4 regions of the Lysinibacillus sp. BNK-21 genome follow, and region 1 is predicted to be linked to each of the others. Evidence: a T-box and tRNA genes for the amino acid it is inferred to sense, from the RefSeq annotation. Region 1 holds a T-box; the other regions hold tRNA genes.
What was found. The T-box of region 1 lies ahead of ACMGGO_RS05980 (valine--tRNA ligase). A T-box ahead of a tRNA ligase gene usually reads a tRNA of that ligase, here a tRNA-Val.
Positions count from the first base shown of each region.

Region 2: it encodes a tRNA-Val, which carries the amino acid that the T-box ahead of ACMGGO_RS05980 (valine--tRNA ligase) is inferred to sense. The anticodon was not compared.
Region 3: it encodes a tRNA-Val, which carries the amino acid that the T-box ahead of ACMGGO_RS05980 (valine--tRNA ligase) is inferred to sense. The anticodon was not compared.
Region 4: it encodes a tRNA-Val, which carries the amino acid that the T-box ahead of ACMGGO_RS05980 (valine--tRNA ligase) is inferred to sense. The anticodon was not compared.

Region 1 covers NZ_JBLQTS010000001.1:1,191,911-1,196,002, forward strand. The annotation lists gene ACMGGO_RS05970 (CoxG family protein) at 1-30, shown strand, start outside; gene ACMGGO_RS05975 (valyl-tRNA synthetase) at 196-870, shown strand; T-box leader at 1,144-1,401, shown strand; gene ACMGGO_RS05980 (valine--tRNA ligase) at 1,482-4,092, shown strand, end outside.
Region 2 covers NZ_JBLQTS010000001.1:897,575-901,666, forward strand. The annotation lists gene nadB (L-aspartate oxidase) at 1-930, opposite strand, end outside; gene ACMGGO_RS04510 (cysteine desulfurase family protein) at 1,031-2,101, shown strand; rRNA gene rrf (5S ribosomal RNA) at 2,380-2,494, shown strand; tRNA gene ACMGGO_RS04520 (tRNA-Val) at 2,505-2,580, shown strand; tRNA gene ACMGGO_RS04525 (tRNA-Thr) at 2,584-2,659, shown strand; tRNA gene ACMGGO_RS04530 (tRNA-Lys) at 2,667-2,742, shown strand; tRNA gene ACMGGO_RS04535 (tRNA-Leu) at 2,760-2,844, shown strand; tRNA gene ACMGGO_RS04540 (tRNA-Gly) at 2,881-2,955, shown strand; tRNA gene ACMGGO_RS04545 (tRNA-Leu) at 2,961-3,049, shown strand; tRNA gene ACMGGO_RS04550 (tRNA-Arg) at 3,058-3,134, shown strand; tRNA gene ACMGGO_RS04555 (tRNA-Pro) at 3,144-3,220, shown strand; tRNA gene ACMGGO_RS04560 (tRNA-Ala) at 3,237-3,312, shown strand; tRNA gene ACMGGO_RS04565 (tRNA-Met) at 3,341-3,414, shown strand; tRNA gene ACMGGO_RS04570 (tRNA-Ile) at 3,422-3,498, shown strand; tRNA gene ACMGGO_RS04575 (tRNA-Ser) at 3,514-3,606, shown strand; tRNA gene ACMGGO_RS04580 (tRNA-Met) at 3,660-3,734, shown strand; tRNA gene ACMGGO_RS04585 (tRNA-Asp) at 3,738-3,813, shown strand; tRNA gene ACMGGO_RS04590 (tRNA-Phe) at 3,873-3,948, shown strand; tRNA gene ACMGGO_RS04595 (tRNA-Gly) at 3,954-4,027, shown strand; tRNA gene ACMGGO_RS04600 (tRNA-Ile) at 4,029-4,092, shown strand, end outside.
Region 3 covers NZ_JBLQTS010000001.1:4,277,597-4,281,688, forward strand. The annotation lists tRNA gene ACMGGO_RS21450 (tRNA-Glu) at 366-437, opposite strand; tRNA gene ACMGGO_RS21455 (tRNA-Asn) at 439-515, opposite strand; tRNA gene ACMGGO_RS21460 (tRNA-Ile) at 522-595, opposite strand; tRNA gene ACMGGO_RS21465 (tRNA-Gly) at 600-673, opposite strand; tRNA gene ACMGGO_RS21470 (tRNA-Phe) at 679-754, opposite strand; tRNA gene ACMGGO_RS21475 (tRNA-Ser) at 761-853, opposite strand; tRNA gene ACMGGO_RS21480 (tRNA-Ala) at 867-942, opposite strand; tRNA gene ACMGGO_RS21485 (tRNA-Pro) at 958-1,034, opposite strand; tRNA gene ACMGGO_RS21490 (tRNA-Arg) at 1,050-1,126, opposite strand; tRNA gene ACMGGO_RS21495 (tRNA-Lys) at 1,145-1,217, opposite strand; tRNA gene ACMGGO_RS21500 (tRNA-Gln) at 1,231-1,305, opposite strand; tRNA gene ACMGGO_RS21505 (tRNA-His) at 1,315-1,390, opposite strand; tRNA gene ACMGGO_RS21510 (tRNA-Trp) at 1,439-1,512, opposite strand; tRNA gene ACMGGO_RS21515 (tRNA-Tyr) at 1,517-1,600, opposite strand; tRNA gene ACMGGO_RS21520 (tRNA-Thr) at 1,608-1,683, opposite strand; tRNA gene ACMGGO_RS21525 (tRNA-Asp) at 1,692-1,767, opposite strand; tRNA gene ACMGGO_RS21530 (tRNA-Val) at 1,772-1,847, opposite strand; rRNA gene rrf (5S ribosomal RNA) at 1,859-1,974, opposite strand; rRNA gene ACMGGO_RS21540 (23S ribosomal RNA) at 2,042-4,092, opposite strand, start outside.
Region 4 covers NZ_JBLQTS010000001.1:532,289-536,380, forward strand. The annotation lists rRNA gene ACMGGO_RS02610 (23S ribosomal RNA) at 1-1,711, shown strand, start outside; rRNA gene rrf (5S ribosomal RNA) at 1,824-1,939, shown strand; tRNA gene ACMGGO_RS02620 (tRNA-Asn) at 1,956-2,032, shown strand; tRNA gene ACMGGO_RS02625 (tRNA-Ser) at 2,038-2,129, shown strand; tRNA gene ACMGGO_RS02630 (tRNA-Glu) at 2,154-2,228, shown strand; tRNA gene ACMGGO_RS02635 (tRNA-Val) at 2,244-2,319, shown strand; tRNA gene ACMGGO_RS02640 (tRNA-Met) at 2,346-2,420, shown strand; tRNA gene ACMGGO_RS02645 (tRNA-Asp) at 2,424-2,499, shown strand; tRNA gene ACMGGO_RS02650 (tRNA-Phe) at 2,515-2,587, shown strand; tRNA gene ACMGGO_RS02655 (tRNA-Thr) at 2,600-2,675, shown strand; tRNA gene ACMGGO_RS02660 (tRNA-Tyr) at 2,685-2,768, shown strand; tRNA gene ACMGGO_RS02665 (tRNA-Trp) at 2,782-2,855, shown strand; tRNA gene ACMGGO_RS02670 (tRNA-His) at 2,868-2,943, shown strand; tRNA gene ACMGGO_RS02675 (tRNA-His) at 2,979-3,054, shown strand; tRNA gene ACMGGO_RS02680 (tRNA-Gln) at 3,059-3,133, shown strand; tRNA gene ACMGGO_RS02685 (tRNA-Gly) at 3,139-3,213, shown strand; tRNA gene ACMGGO_RS02690 (tRNA-Cys) at 3,222-3,295, shown strand; tRNA gene ACMGGO_RS02695 (tRNA-Leu) at 3,343-3,423, shown strand.

The DNA of each region.
Region 1 (4,092 bases):
GCTAATAAAATTAAATTAGTAAATGTTTAATGAACATCCATGGGAATGGCATGCTAGACTATTACTTCTAGCATGCCATTTTTTTAGTAGTATCTATTTTTAACTCTGTTCAAATGGCAACATCCTAGCATACTATCCTTCAAATCGTCATATGATGCAAAGGGAGGGATTATTATCGAACACAAAACTTGGAATATGCGCGAAACATTTTGTTTTCCTGGATATGGCTGCCCAACTGAAATAGCAGCTGTTCAAATTAAGCCACAGTGGCAGGCAATGCAGTTAGAGGATTCTTTGCGACTTATGGGCATCTATCATATCACCGCACACGTTCGCTTTGATTTTCAAGATATGCAAGCATTTGCGGAAAATGAAGATTTAATTACAATTGATGCCCTTGATATTCAAGGAGATACTGGTTATTTTGAGTATGCCGTTCCTTTACATGTGGATTTACCAAAAGAATCAGATGTCAAAGATTTAATGGTCAAGGATATTCGCCCTAGTCTAACAAATCAGATGTGTCAGCTTGAGTGGACAGTCACAAGTGCTTTCAATGAATATGAACCTGTTGTTGAAAAAGATGTGTTAGACAATCCGCACCTATCAACACATGCTTTCGAACAAGAGGAGACATTGGCTGCAATTGAAGAAAGTGTTCAAGTGAAACAACCTGCCGCAGTAGCAGCAGCTTCACGCCAAGAGAATTCTACAACAGTTGACCAAAAAGCTGTATTAAGAGAATCCTCAAGCCATATTGTTGTACGCGAATCCAGTACTTGGCATGAAGTGCCTTCTATGATTTGGGATCTAACAGAAGAATATACACCGCTTAAAGTTCGTGTTTCAAATGATGTCTTTCAAAAGTAAATAGCAGAGAAGAAGCAGGAGTAATAAGAAGACTAAATCACCTGATGTTGGCACAATAATGACACGGATAAACTGAAAAGCACAAATCGGCACGATGATGGTTCTGCAATAAAAACGAACTTGTCGTAGCCAAGGTGGTAAAAGCCAAGGGTTATACTTGCGTCGTCGCATTTGAATTGTCACTTCCTTTTCTATTTACTTTCCTCTTACTAAAAGATGACTAAATCACTTGAAAAATGACACGATCCTGCGGTACAATAAGGAAAATCAAATACAGATGCTATGATAGGGAAGAGTAAATTTTGACTACATTTTCAGAGAGGAAACGGTAGCTGAGAAGTTTCTATTTGTACGAAATTGAAGGTAGCCCTTGAGCAGCTTTAGTGAACTAATAGTAGTTAAAGCCGGTTAAACACCGTTACCGAATTGAGAGCCAGTAGAATAGGCTGAGAAAATATGTTATTTAATATTTATCTTAACCCTGCTGGAATTAAAGGTGGTACCGCGAACTAAAACTCCTTCGTCCTTTTAGACGAGAGGAGTTTTTTTATTGGGTAAAAAATAAATAGTATTTCTTTACCAACAGTTTTCAAACAATAGGAGGAGTCAATATGACAGAAAACATTTCAATGCCAACTAAATATGACCCACAGTCCATTGAAGCTGGTCGCTATGAATGGTGGTTACAAGGGAAGTTCTTCGAGGCACAGCCTGAAAGTGGGAAAAAGCCCTATTCAATCGTTATTCCACCACCGAACGTAACAGGTAAATTACACCTTGGTCATGCTTGGGATACAACATTGCAAGATATTCTCATTCGTATGAAACGCATGCAAGGCTATGATGCCCTATGGTTGCCAGGTATGGACCATGCTGGTATAGCAACACAGGCAAAAGTAGAAGCCAAGCTGCGTGAGGATAATATTACACGTTATGATTTAGGACGTGAAAAATTCCTCGAAAAAACATGGGAATGGAAAGAAGAGTATGCTGGACATATTCGTGATCAATGGGCAAAGCTTGGTCTTGGATTAGATTATACACGTGAACGTTTCACATTAGACAAAGGTCTTTCAGATGCCGTAAAAACAGTTTTTGTTCAGTTATATGAAAAAGGTTTAATTTATCGTGGTGAACGTATTATCAACTGGGACCCAGCAGCAAAAACAGCATTATCTGATATCGAGGTAATTTATCAGGATGTGCAAGGTGCCTTCTATCATATGAAATATCCATTAGCTGATGGCTCTGGCTATGTAGAAGTTGCTACAACACGTCCCGAAACCATGCTTGGTGACTCTGGGGTAGCTGTTCACCCGAACGATGAGCGTTACCAGCACTTAATTGGTAAAAACGTTATTTTACCGATTGTAGGTCGCGAAATTCCAATTGTTGCTGATGAGTACGTTGATATGGAATTTGGTACTGGGGTTGTAAAAATGACACCAGCCCATGATCCGAACGACTTTGAAGTTGGTAATCGTCATAATCTAGAGCGCATTCTAGTAATGAATGAAGACGGCACAATGAATGATCTTGCTGGCAAATATAAAGGAATGGATCGCTTCGAATGCCGCAAGCAAATTGTTGCTGATTTACAAGAAGCAGGTGTGTTAATTCGCATTGAAGAGCATATGCATTCAGTAGGACACTCTGAACGTTCTGGTGCTGTTGTTGAGCCATATCTTTCAGCACAATGGTTCGTTAAAATGCAACCACTTGCTGATGCTTCCCTAGAGCTGCAAAAGGACGAAGAAGGGAAAGTAAACTTTGTTCCTGCTCGTTTTGAAAACACATATTCCCGCTGGATGGAGAATATACGCGATTGGTGTATTTCTCGTCAATTATGGTGGGGCCATCAAATCCCAGCCTGGTACCATAATGAAACAGGCGAAATATACGTAGGTAAAGAAGCCCCAGCAGATGCAGAAAACTGGACGCAAGATGAAGATGTACTAGATACATGGTTCTCTTCAGCACTATGGCCGTTTTCTACTATGGGTTGGCCAGATGAAGCAAATGAAGAATATAAACGTTACTATCCAACAAATACATTAGTAACAGGCTATGATATTATTTTCTTCTGGGTTTCTCGAATGATTTTCCAAGGCCTTGAGTTTACAGATCAACGTCCATTTAAAGATGTGCTAATTCATGGTTTAGTACGTGATGGTGAAGGGCGTAAAATGAGTAAATCACTTGGCAATGGTGTTGATCCAATGGATGTCATTGAACAATACGGTGCAGATTCATTACGCTACTTCTTAGCTACTGGTTCATCACCTGGTCAAGATTTACGCTATACAACTGAAAAAGTTGAAGCAGTATGGAACTTTGCCAATAAGATTTGGAATGCATCACGTTTTGCGCTTATGAATATGGATGGTATGACATATGATGAGATCGATTTAACTGGTGAAAAATCTGTAGCTGACAAATGGATTTTAACGCGCTTAAATGAAACGATTGAACGAGTAACCTCTCTTGCAGAGCGTTATGAATTCGGCGAAGTTGGCCGTGAATTATACAATTTCATTTGGGATGATTTCTGTTCTTGGTATATTGAAATGGCAAAATTACCACTTTACGGTGAGGATGAAGCAGCTAAAAAGACAACTCGATCTATTTTAGCTTACGTACTAGATCAAACAATGCGTCTTTTACATCCATTTATGCCTTTCATTACAGAAGAAATCTGGCAGCACTTACCACACGAAGGTGAATCTATTACAGTGGCAGCATGGCCAACAGTACGCACAGATCTTCATTTTGCTGATGAAGCAGATAATATGAAGCTCCTAATGGATATTATACGTTCAGTACGTAATATTCGTGCGGAAGTAAATACACCGATGAGCAAAAAAGTACCGTTGTTTATTTCAGCGAAAGATGCAGCAACAGCAGCTGTACTTAAAGATAATCAAGCATATCTAGAAAAATTCTGTAATCCTGACACTTTAACAATTGGTGAAGGTTTAGAGGCCCCAGGACAGTCAATGACCGCTGTTGTGACAGGAGCACAGGTATTCCTGCCTCTTGTTGGACTGATCAATCTTGAGGAAGAAATTGCCCGTCTTGAAAAAGAATTAGAGAAATGGGCAAAAGAAGTAAAGCTTGTTACAGGTAAATTATCGAATGAGAAGTTTGTCTCGAAAGCACCGGAAGCGTTAGTCAACGCAGAACGTGAGAAATTAGCAGATTACGAAAGCAAGCATGCAGTTG
Region 2 (4,092 bases), 290 kb from region 1:
CAGCTGAGCAATTGTTGGAAACTTTGCTTCAAAGTCTTGAATGTTAGTGATATCAATAAACGTTTCTTCACCCGCTGCACGTTTTGTAAATAGGGCAAGTGCAGTAATATGTCTTGGTGCTAGGTCAAGTTGAGCATGTAAACCTGTCATAATGGGCTGATGCTGGGCATTAACAAAAATACCACCAGCCCCTCTGACAGCTTCAGAAACTAATCCCTTTGCTTCATTTTTACACCACAGAAGACTCGGGTGAAATTGCATAAATTCCATATCACTAATGGCAGCGCCTGCTCGAAATGCTAATGCGATCCCATCCCCTGTATTAGTTGGAAAATTAGATGTACTTGAATAAAGGGCACCTGCGCCACCTGTCGCTAAAATAACATGATGAGCCAAATAACGTTTTGTACCTTTTTCTCCTTTAGTTAGCACTCCTACACAGTCACCATCTGTATTCCGTAAAAGCTCATAAGCCATTTCATAGCAATTGATCTTTGTTTTGGGCGAAAGTTTATGAAGCAAGTAATCTATGAAAATCTGACCAGTACGATCACCACCTGCATGTAGAATACGATGATGACTATGTGCTCCTTCAAGTCCTAGAGCAGGTTTTCCATCGACCTGCCGATCAACAGGGAGGCCATCCTTTAGATAGTTTTGCATAATCTCAGTGCCATCTTTTATAAGTGTTTTAACATGCCTTTTCTCATGATGATACTCTCCAGCTTTCAATGTATCAGCAATATGATGTTGAATATGATCCTCCTCACTGGTAACAGCAGCAATCCCACCTTGTGCACGATAAGAACTACTCATATATATAGATGATTTTGTAACAATTTGTATTTGAAAATGTTTTTCAAGCACTAAAGCAGCCTGAAGTGCAGCAATACCACTACCAATTATAAGGACGTCTGTCTTTACATCCATTGTTATACCTTCTTTACAGTTGTCTTGACACTTATCTTTACATAAAATATAAAAGAAAACAAGACCTGATGAACAAGAGAGGAAGAAGACGATGATTTATATGGATTATGCTGCAACATCACCTATGATGAGGGAATCTCTTGAGGCATATGTAGAGGTGGCACAACGGTATTATGGAAATAGTGCGAGTTTGCATGATTTAGGGGGACAAGCTTTTTATTTTGTCCAGCAATCAAGGGAGGTTGTAGCCCAAGCCCTAGGTGTAACTAGTGATGGCGTAATTTTTACGGGTAGTGGAACAGAAGGAAATCTCATAGCCATCTTGTCGTTAGCGCTAGCCTCAAAAAAAGGAAAACACATTATTTCATCTCAAGCTGAGCATACGTCAGTGCATGCGGCTTTGAATACACTTGAGAAAAAGGGCTTTACTGTAACAAAATTACCTTTGCAGAAGGATGGTTGTGTTGATCTGGGGCAATTGCAACAAGCAATCCGGGAAGAGACTGCTTTGATTACCATTCAACATGTCAATTCTGAAATTGGTTCAATCCAGCCTGTAGAGAAAATCGTAAAGATGGCAAGAAAATCAAATATATTCTGTCATGTTGATTGTGTACAATCATTTGGCAAACTAGCTATACCACAAGGGGCAGATGCGATTACCATCTCGGCTCATAAAATAGGCGGACCAAAGGGCTGTGGTGCTATATATCTGAACCCTGCAATCAGAGTACCTGCATTAACACCAGGTTTGACACATGAGAGGGGTCTTAGAGGGGGGACATTAGATACTCCTGCAATCGTGGCCTTTGCCGCGGCAATTGAAAACTATCAATATGAATTGCAACATTATGAAACGCTAAGAAATTATTTTGAAAATAATTTACCTGAAAAATGTCAGCTCGTTGAGTGTAAACAGCAACTACCTAATATTTGTGGGGTAATGATGGAAAAAGTAGAGGGGCAATATGTTCTTTTAAAGTTAAATGAGGTGGGAATCTGTATCTCTACAGGTAGTGCATGTGATATTCATAGTGAATCGGGAACAAAGGCTATTCTATCAATGGGGTTCTCTTTGGAAGCGGCACGCCAATTTTTTAGAATATCTTTTGGACCTTCCACTACACTTGAGGATATTGTAAAATTAAAAATAGAGCTTTCAAATATTTAACGAAAAGACGAGTGAAGGATTATCTATATTCTTCACTTGTAGTGAAATAGATTATAAGCTAATAATATCGGCCAAATAAAATAATTGTTTTCTTTTGAACCAACAATTGCTATAATATTTTGCAGGGCAATATTTTCTCTTACTTAACAAAAATATCTTTAAAAAGTAATAATTTCTTTTTTTTATAAAAAAGTATTGCACAATGTTAGAAAACGTTATACAATAATTCTTGTCTTGAAGGACAGGTAAACAACTTCAAAACAAGATACATAACAAAGTCTAGTGATGATGGCAAAGAGGTCACACCCGTTCCCATACCGAACACGGAAGTTAAGCTTTTTAGCGCCGATGGTAGTTGGGGGCTTCCCCTGTGAGAGTAGGACGTCGCTAGGCATAATACCCAGGAGGATTAGCTCAGCTGGGAGAGCATCTGCCTTACAAGCAGAGGGTCGGCGGTTCGAGCCCGTCATCCTCCACCATATGCCGGTTTAGCTCAGCAGGTAGAGCAACTGACTTGTAATCAGTAGGTCGTGGGTTCGATTCCTATAGCCGGCACCATTTTTTCGAGCCATTAGCTCAGTTGGTAGAGCATCTGACTTTTAATCAGAGGGTCGAAGGTTCGAGTCCTTCATGGCTCACCATTTATAAATAATAATAAGCGGGTGTGGCGGAATTGGCAGACGCACTAGACTTAGGATCTAGCGCCGCAAGGCGTGGGGGTTCGACTCCCTTCACCCGCACCATTATTTTCATTGCCAGATAAAAAAGCTTATGCACATGCGGAAGTAGTTCAGTGGTAGAACACCACCTTGCCAAGGTGGGGGTCGCGAGTTCGAACCTCGTCTTCCGCTCCAAATGTGCCGGGGTGGCGGAACTGGCAGACGCACAGGACTTAAAATCCTGCGGTAGGTGACTACCGTACCGGTTCGATTCCGGTCCTCGGCACCATTTTAAATGCGCCCGTAGCTCAATTGGATAGAGCGTCTGACTACGGATCAGAAGGTTATGGGTTCGACTCCTGTCGGGCGCGCCAAAAGAACAACGGGAAGTAGCTCAGCTTGGTAGAGCACTTGGTTTGGGACCAAGGGGTCGCAGGTTCGAATCCTGTCTTCCCGACCATTTCCAAAAAGATTATGGGGCCTTAGCTCAGCTGGGAGAGCGCCTGCCTTGCACGCAGGAGGTCAGCGGTTCGATCCCGCTAGGCTCCACCATAAGTAAATTAACCAGTATAAAGATCCTGGCGGCGTAGCTCAGCTGGCTAGAGCGTACGGTTCATACCCGTAAGGTCGGGGGTTCGATCCCCTCTGCCGCCATCTTAAAGGACCTTTAGCTCAGTTGGTTAGAGCAGACGGCTCATAACCGTCCGGTCGCAGGTTCGAGTCCTGCAAGGTCCACCATTTATATATTGTAACGGAGGTATACCCAAGTCTGGCTGAAGGGATCGGTCTTGAAAACCGACAGGCGGGTAACACCGCGCGGGGGTTCGAATCCCTCTACCTCCTCCAGTTTTAAATTTTTATAAATGGTGCTTTAAAAACTCGAAACAACATAAAATTATCGCGGGGTGGAGCAGTGGTAGCTCGTCGGGCTCATAACCCGAAGGTCGTTGGTTCAAATCCGGCCCCCGCAACCAAAAGGTCCCGTGGTGTAGCGGTTAACATGCCTGCCTGTCACGCAGGAGATCGCCGGTTCGATCCCGGTCGGGACCGCCATTTTTAAAGATAAAAGTCATGAGAAGCAAAAGAGTGAGCAAGCTTAGCATGGACGAAATGGGTCAGTAGCTCAGTTGGTAGAGCATTAGATTGAAGCTCTAAGTGTCGGCGGTTCGATTCCGTCCTGACCCACCATTTATGCGGGTGTAGTTTAATGGTAAAACCTCAGCCTTCCAAGCTGATGTCGTGGGTTCGATTCCCATCACCCGCTCCAAGGGCCTATAGCTCAGCTGGTTAGAGCGCACGCCTGATAAGCGTGAGGTCGATGGTTCGAGTCCA
Region 3 (4,092 bases), 3.1 Mb from region 1:
TGTAGAACAAAGAAATCAATAGAATTTTTGTAAATGGTGAAAAAGCTATACGTTCTGGGCTACTTACTTGCTGCTGTTGCTTCGCTTTCGCATAGAGCAGAACCAGTTTCACAAATTCTCTGGCCAGGATTTCGCCTGTATCGCTATACTAGAGAAGTCAAGCAGCCTTCACAAAAGTATTGACCATGGAAGTGTACGTGGTAAGTGAAACGGCTTATAGGAGCCCATAGTAAGATGCTAGGGGAATTAAATTCAGTCCCTCACCTTGCAAATAGGCCTTTTTCTGCTATTGCATTATCTTTTATCGTTTAAAGAACAGGAGAATAGAAAAAAGCATGTAACACACATCTGTGCTACATGCTTGATGACCCGTACGGGATTCGAACCCGTGTTACCGCCGTGAAAGGGCGGTGTCTTAACCACTTGACCAACGGGCCGTGGCTCCGAAGGCAGGACTCGAACCTGCGACAACCTGATTAACAGTCAGGTGCTACTACCAACTGAGCTACTTCGGAATAATATGGGCCTAAATGGACTCGAACCATCGACCTCACGCTTATCAGGCGTGCGCTCTAACCAGCTGAGCTATAGGCCCATTTTGGAGCGGGTGATGAGAATCGAACTCACGACATCAGCTTGGAAGGCTGAGGTTTTACCATTAAACTACACCCGCAATAATGGTGGGTCAGGACGGAATCGAACCGCCGACACTTAGAGCTTCAATCTAATGCTCTACCAACTGAGCTACTGACCCGAAAAATGGAGGAGGTAGAGGGATTCGAACCCCCGCGCGGTGTTACCCGCCTGTCGGTTTTCAAGACCGATCCCTTCAGCCAGACTTGGGTATACCTCCAAAAATATTACAATGGTGGAGCCTAGCGGGATCGAACCGCTGACCTCCTGCGTGCAAGGCAGGCGCTCTCCCAGCTGAGCTAAGGCCCCATTTATCATGAAAGATGGTCGGAATGACAGGATTCGAACCTACGACCCCTTGGTCCCAAACCAAGTGCTCTACCAAGCTGAGCTACATTCCGTAAACATGATTTTATTGGCGCGCCCGACAGGAGTCGAACCCATAACCTTCTGATCCGTAGTCAGACGCTCTATCCAATTGAGCTACGGGCGCATGTTAATTAAAAAATGATGAGCCATGAAGGACTCGAACCTTCGACCCTCTGATTAAAAGTCAGATGCTCTACCAACTGAGCTAATGGCTCGTGAAATTAAAAATGGCTGGGGTACTAGGATTCGAACCTAGGCATGACGGAATCAAAATCCGTTGCCTTACCGCTTGGCTATACCCCAATTTTAAAATGGGGCGACTGATGGGAATCGAACCCACGAATGTCGGAACCACAATCCGATGCGTTAACCACTTCGCCACAATCGCCACTATATAGATTATATTAGCTGTATTATGAACGAGTACCTCAATACCTGGCAGGGGCAGTAGGAATCGAACCCACACCAAAGGTTTTGGAGACCTCTATTCTACCGTTGAACTATGCCCCTAAAATGGTGGAGGGGGACGGATTCGAACCGCCGAACCCTAAGGAGCGGATTTACAGTCCGCCGCGTTTAGCCACTTCGCTACCCCTCCAAGGGAATGGTGCCGGCGATAGGAGTCGAACCCACGACCTACTGATTACAAGTCAGTTGCTCTACCAACTGAGCTACACCGGCAATAATAATGGCGGTCCCGACCGGGATCGAACCGGCGATCTCCTGCGTGACAGGCAGGCATGTTAACCGCTACACCACGGGACCAAAATGGTGGAGGATGACGGGCTCGAACCGCCGACCCCCTGCTTGTAAGGCAGGTGCTCTCCCAGCTGAGCTAATCCTCCACAAAAAATAAGCGAAGCGACGTCCTACTCTCACAGGGGGAAGCCCCCAACTACCATCGGCGCTAAAGAGCTTAACTTCCGTGTTCGGTATGGGAACGGGTGTGACCTCTTTGCCATCATCACTTCACTTATTCAGCTGAAAGACTTATTCTTTCAAAACTAGATAAACGATACATTGAAAGTTTCAAACTTTTTTGGTTAAGTCCTCGATCGATTAGTATTCGTCAGCTCCATGTGTCACCACACTTCCACCTCGAACCTATCTACCTCATCGTCTTTGAGGGATCTTACTTACTTGCGTAATGGGAAATCTCATCTTGAGGGGGGCTTCATGCTTAGATGCTTTCAGCACTTATCCCGTCCACACATAGCTACCCAGCGATGCCTTTGGCAAGACAACTGGTACACCAGCGGTGTGTCCATCCCGGTCCTCTCGTACTAAGGACAGCTCCTCTCAAATTTCCTACGCCCACGACGGATAGGGACCGAACTGTCTCACGACGTTCTGAACCCAGCTCGCGTACCGCTTTAATGGGCGAACAGCCCAACCCTTGGGACCGACTACAGCCCCAGGATGCGATGAGCCGACATCGAGGTGCCAAACCTCCCCGTCGATGTGGACTCTTGGGGGAGATAAGCCTGTTATCCCCGGGGTAGCTTTTATCCGTTGAGCGATGGCCCTTCCATGCGGAACCACCGGATCACTAAGCCCGTCTTTCGACCCTGCTCGACTTGTAGGTCTCGCAGTCAAGCTCCCTTGTGCCTTTACACTCTACGAATGATTTCCAACCATTCTGAGGGAACCTTTGGGCGCCTCCGTTACCTTTTAGGAGGCGACCGCCCCAGTCAAACTGTCCGCCTGACACTGTCTCCTGCCCCGCTAAGGGGCATGGGTTAGAATTTCAATACAACCAGGGTAGTATCCCACCGACGCCTCCTTCGAAGCTGGCGCTCCGAGATCTCTGGCTCCTACCTATCCTGTACAAGTTGTACCAAAATTCAATATCAGGCTACAGTAAAGCTCCACGGGGTCTTTCCGTCCTGTCGCGGGTAACCTGCATCTTCACAGGTACTATAATTTCACCGAGTCTCTCGTTGAGACAGTGCCCAGATCGTTACGCCTTTCGTGCGGGTCGGAACTTACCCGACAAGGAATTTCGCTACCTTAGGACCGTTATAGTTACGGCCGCCGTTTACTGGGGCTTCAATTCGCAGCTTCGCTTGCGCTAACCACTCCTCTTAACCTTCCAGCACCGGGCAGGCGTCAGCCCCTATACGTCACCTTACGGTTTTGCAGAGACCTGTGTTTTTGCTAAACAGTCGCCTGGGCCTATTCACTGCGGCTCTCATGCGCTTGCACGCTCAAGAGCACCCCTTCTCCCGAAGTTACGGGGTCATTTTGCCGAGTTCCTTAACGAGAGTTCTCTCGCACACCTTAGGATTCTCTCCTCGACTACCTGTGTCGGTTTGCGGTACGGGCACCTCTCACCTCGATAGAGGCTTTTCTTGGCAGTGTGAAATCAGGAACTTCGTCCATACGGACTCGCCATCACAGCTCAACGTTACAGTGTGCGGATTTGCCTACACACACGCCTTACTGCTTGGACGCGCACAACCAACGGCGCGCTTACCCTATCCTACTGCGTCCCCCCATTTCTCAAACGGTGAGGAGGTGGTACAGGAATATCAACCTGTTGTCCATCGCCTACGCCTATCGGCCTCGGCTTAGGTCCCGACTAACCCTGAGCGGACGAGCCTTCCTCAGGAAACCTTAGTCATACGGTGGACGGGATTCTCACCCGTCTTTCGCTACTCATACCGGCATTCTCACTTCTAAGCGCTCCACCAGTCCTTCCGATCTGACTTCAACGCACTTAGAACGCTCTCCTACCACTGACATCGTAGATGTCAATCCACAGCTTCGGTGAATCGTTTAGCCCCGATACATTTTCGGCGCAGCGTCACTCGACCAGTGAGCTATTACGCACTCTTTAAATGATGGCTGCTTCTAAGCCAACATCCTGGTTGTCTGTGCAACGCCACATCCTTTTCCACTTAACGATTACTTTGGGACCTTAGCTGGTGGTCTGGGCTGTTTCCCTTTTGACTACGGATCTTATCACTCGCAGTCTGACTCCCGTGTATAAATATCTGGCATTCGGAGTTTGTCTGAATTCGGTAAACCGGGATGGCCCCCTAGTCCAAACAGTGCTCTACCTCCAGTATTCTCATCACGAGGCTAGCC
Region 4 (4,092 bases), 660 kb from region 1:
CTACGATGTCAGTGGTAGGAGAGCGTTCTAAGTGCGTTGAAGTCAGATCGGAAGGACTGGTGGAGCGCTTAGAAGTGAGAATGCCGGTATGAGTAGCGAAAGACGGGTGAGAATCCCGTCCACCGTATGACTAAGGTTTCCTGAGGAAGGCTCGTCCGCTCAGGGTTAGTCGGGACCTAAGCCGAGGCCGATAGGCGTAGGCGATGGACAACAGGTTGATATTCCTGTACCACCTCCTCACCGTTTGAGAAATGGGGGGACGCAGTAGGATAGGGTAAGCGCGCCGTTGGTTGTGCGCGTCCAAGCAGTAAGGCGTGTGTGTAGGCAAATCCGCACACTGTAACGTTGAGCTGTGATGGCGAGTCCGTATGGACGAAGTTCCTGATTTCACACTGCCAAGAAAAGCCTCTATCGAGGTGAGAGGTGCCCGTACCGCAAACCGACACAGGTAGTCGAGGAGAGAATCCTAAGGTGTGCGAGAGAACTCTCGTTAAGGAACTCGGCAAAATGACCCCGTAACTTCGGGAGAAGGGGTGCTCTTGAGCGTGCAAGCGCATGAGAGCCGCAGTGAATAGGCCCAGGCGACTGTTTAGCAAAAACACAGGTCTCTGCAAAACCGTAAGGTGACGTATAGGGGCTGACGCCTGCCCGGTGCTGGAAGGTTAAGAGGAGTGGTTAGCGCAAGCGAAGCTGCGAATTGAAGCCCCAGTAAACGGCGGCCGTAACTATAACGGTCCTAAGGTAGCGAAATTCCTTGTCGGGTAAGTTCCGACCCGCACGAAAGGCGTAACGATCTGGGCACTGTCTCAACGAGAGACTCGGTGAAATTATAGTACCTGTGAAGATGCAGGTTACCCGCGACAGGACGGAAAGACCCCGTGGAGCTTTACTGTAGCCTGATATTGAATTTTGGTACAACTTGTACAGGATAGGTAGGAGCCAGAGATCTCGGAGCGCCAGCTTCGAAGGAGGCGTCGGTGGGATACTACCCTGGTTGTATTGAAATTCTAACCCATGCCCCTTAGCGGGGCAGGAGACAGTGTCAGGCGGACAGTTTGACTGGGGCGGTCGCCTCCTAAAAGGTAACGGAGGCGCCCAAAGGTTCCCTCAGAATGGTTGGAAATCATTCGTAGAGTGTAAAGGCACAAGGGAGCTTGACTGCGAGACCTACAAGTCGAGCAGGGTCGAAAGACGGGCTTAGTGATCCGGTGGTTCCGCATGGAAGGGCCATCGCTCAACGGATAAAAGCTACCCCGGGGATAACAGGCTTATCTCCCCCAAGAGTCCACATCGACGGGGAGGTTTGGCACCTCGATGTCGGCTCATCGCATCCTGGGGCTGTAGTCGGTCCCAAGGGTTGGGCTGTTCGCCCATTAAAGCGGTACGCGAGCTGGGTTCAGAACGTCGTGAGACAGTTCGGTCCCTATCCGTCGTGGGCGTAGGAAATTTGAGAGGAGCTGTCCTTAGTACGAGAGGACCGGGATGGACACACCGCTGGTGTACCAGTTGTCTTGCCAAAGGCATCGCTGGGTAGCTATGTGTGGACGGGATAAGTGCTGAAAGCATCTAAGCATGAAGCCCCCCTCAAGATGAGATTTCCCATTACGCAAGTAAGTAAGATCCCTCAAAGACGATGAGGTAGATAGGTTCGAGGTGGAAGTGTGGTGACACATGGAGCTGACGAATACTAATCGATCGAGGACTTAACCAAAAAAGTTTGAAACATTCAATGCACCGTTTATCCAGTTTTGAAAGAATAAAATATTAGAATATACTTGTAATTTTTATAAGATATGTTATAATAAGTATTGTCTTTCAAATAGTCTAGTGATGATGGCAAAGAGGTCACACCCGTTCCCATACCGAACACGGAAGTTAAGCTCTTTAGCGCCGATGGTAGTTGGGGGCTTCCCCCTGTGAGAGTAGGACGTCGCTAGGCTATATACTAAAATTATTCCGAAGTAGCTCAGTTGGTAGTAGCACCTGACTGTTAATCAGGTTGTCGCAGGTTCGAGTCCTGCCTTCGGAGCCATTCTTGGAGAGTTGTCCGAGTGGCCGAAGGAGCACGATTGGAAATCGTGTAGGCGGTTAACACTGTCTCAAGGGTTCAAATCCCTTACTCTCCGCCAGCACTTTGATGTGTTCCAAACGATGGCCCCTTGGTCAAGTGGTTAAGACACCGCCCTTTCACGGCGGTAACACGGGTTCGAATCCCGTAGGGGTCACCAATTCAATACCCAGATGGAGGATTAGCTCAGCTGGGAGAGCATCTGCCTTACAAGCAGAGGGTCGGCGGTTCGAGCCCGTCATCCTCCACCATTATTTTAACAATATTATAGTATTATCGCGGGGTGGAGCAGTGGTAGCTCGTCGGGCTCATAACCCGAAGGTCGTTGGTTCAAATCCAGCCCCCGCAACCAAATGGTCCCGTGGTGTAGCGGTTAACATGCCTGCCTGTCACGCAGGAGATCGCCGGTTCGATCCCGGTCGGGACCGCCATTTATTTTAAAATATGGGTCAGTAGCTCAGTTGGTAGAGCATTAGATTGAAGCTCTAAGTGTCGGCGGTTCGATTCCGTCCTGACCCATCTTATTTTTTTGCCGGTTTAGCTCAGCAGGTAGAGCAACTGACTTGTAATCAGTAGGTCGTGGGTTCGATTCCTATAGCCGGCACCAGATATTCCCGGAGGGGTAGCGAAGTGGCTAAACGCGGCGGACTGTAAATCCGCTCCTTAGGGTTCGGCGGTTCGAATCCGTCCCCCTCCACCAGTTTTATTATTTTAGGGGCATAGTTCAACGGTAGAATAGAGGTCTCCAAAACCTTTGGTGTGGGTTCGATTCCTACTGCCCCTGCCAATTAATTTTATGGCGATTGTGGCGAAGTGGTTAACGCACCGGATTGTGGTTCCGGCATTCGTGGGTTCGATTCCCATCAGTCGCCCCATCTCATATAAAATTAATAAACATCATAATACAATGGCGATTGTGGCGAAGTGGTTAACGCACCGGATTGTGGTTCCGGCATTCGTGGGTTCGATTCCCATCAGTCGCCCCATTGTTGGGGTATAGCCAAGCGGTAAGGCAACGGATTTTGATTCCGTCATGCCTAGGTTCGAATCCTAGTACCCCAGCCATTTTTGCGGAAGTAGTTCAGTGGTAGAACACCACCTTGCCAAGGTGGGGGTCGCGAGTTCGAACCTCGTCTTCCGCTCCATGTATGACGGCGGCATAGCCAAGTGGTAAGGCACGGGTCTGCAACACCCTTATCACCGGTTCAAATCCGGTTGCCGCCTCCATATTTTAACTGTTAATCGGTTTATCCGATTTTTTTTATCTCCATTATGCCGGTGTGGCGGAATTGGCAGACGCGCACGACTCAAAATCGTGTTCCTTTGGAGTGTCGGTTCGACCCCGACCACCGGTATCATCAAATTAATAAAAATTAAGAAAGCTCATAAATCTTGATATAACAGGGTTTATGAGCTTTTTATATTAGGGGAATTGCAACAGGTTTAGAAAGAGAAGGATTCTTTTTGAAGAAAAGGTCAACGAGAATAAAAAAAGTATAGAAAATTCATTGGAAGAGAATAGTATGAGTTTTAACATAGAAGTTACTCATGGGTTTGAATCTCCAAAGGAATCATTAGAAACATAATTAAAACAAGAATGTTTATATTAGCATTCTTGTTTTTTTATGTGATAAAACATTGTGTGTCAGAACGTTCGCTATGATAGACTAAGCAGTTATGTTTATGTAAAACAGGTAAATTTGTTTTACAAATTTTACAGGGCTTTAGAGGGTAATAAATATCTTTACAATATTTTTCTATAAAGGTTGTGCCATTTTAGACGCCTGAAAAGAATAGGTTTATCCTATAGATTTTAGGTAAAAGACAAAGACATCTGTTTCAACATCAATAATTTTTTGAACTTTGGTGGAGAGAGAATATTTTCTTTTATACATTGATTTTTAGATTTCTATTTTTAAGATCTTTCATGGACCAATAAAACCCTACGAGTTGCATCTTCTAGTTGATTGAAAGTTAACAATCAACTAGAAGGTGCAGTTTTTATATATGTGTTGAGTGATGGA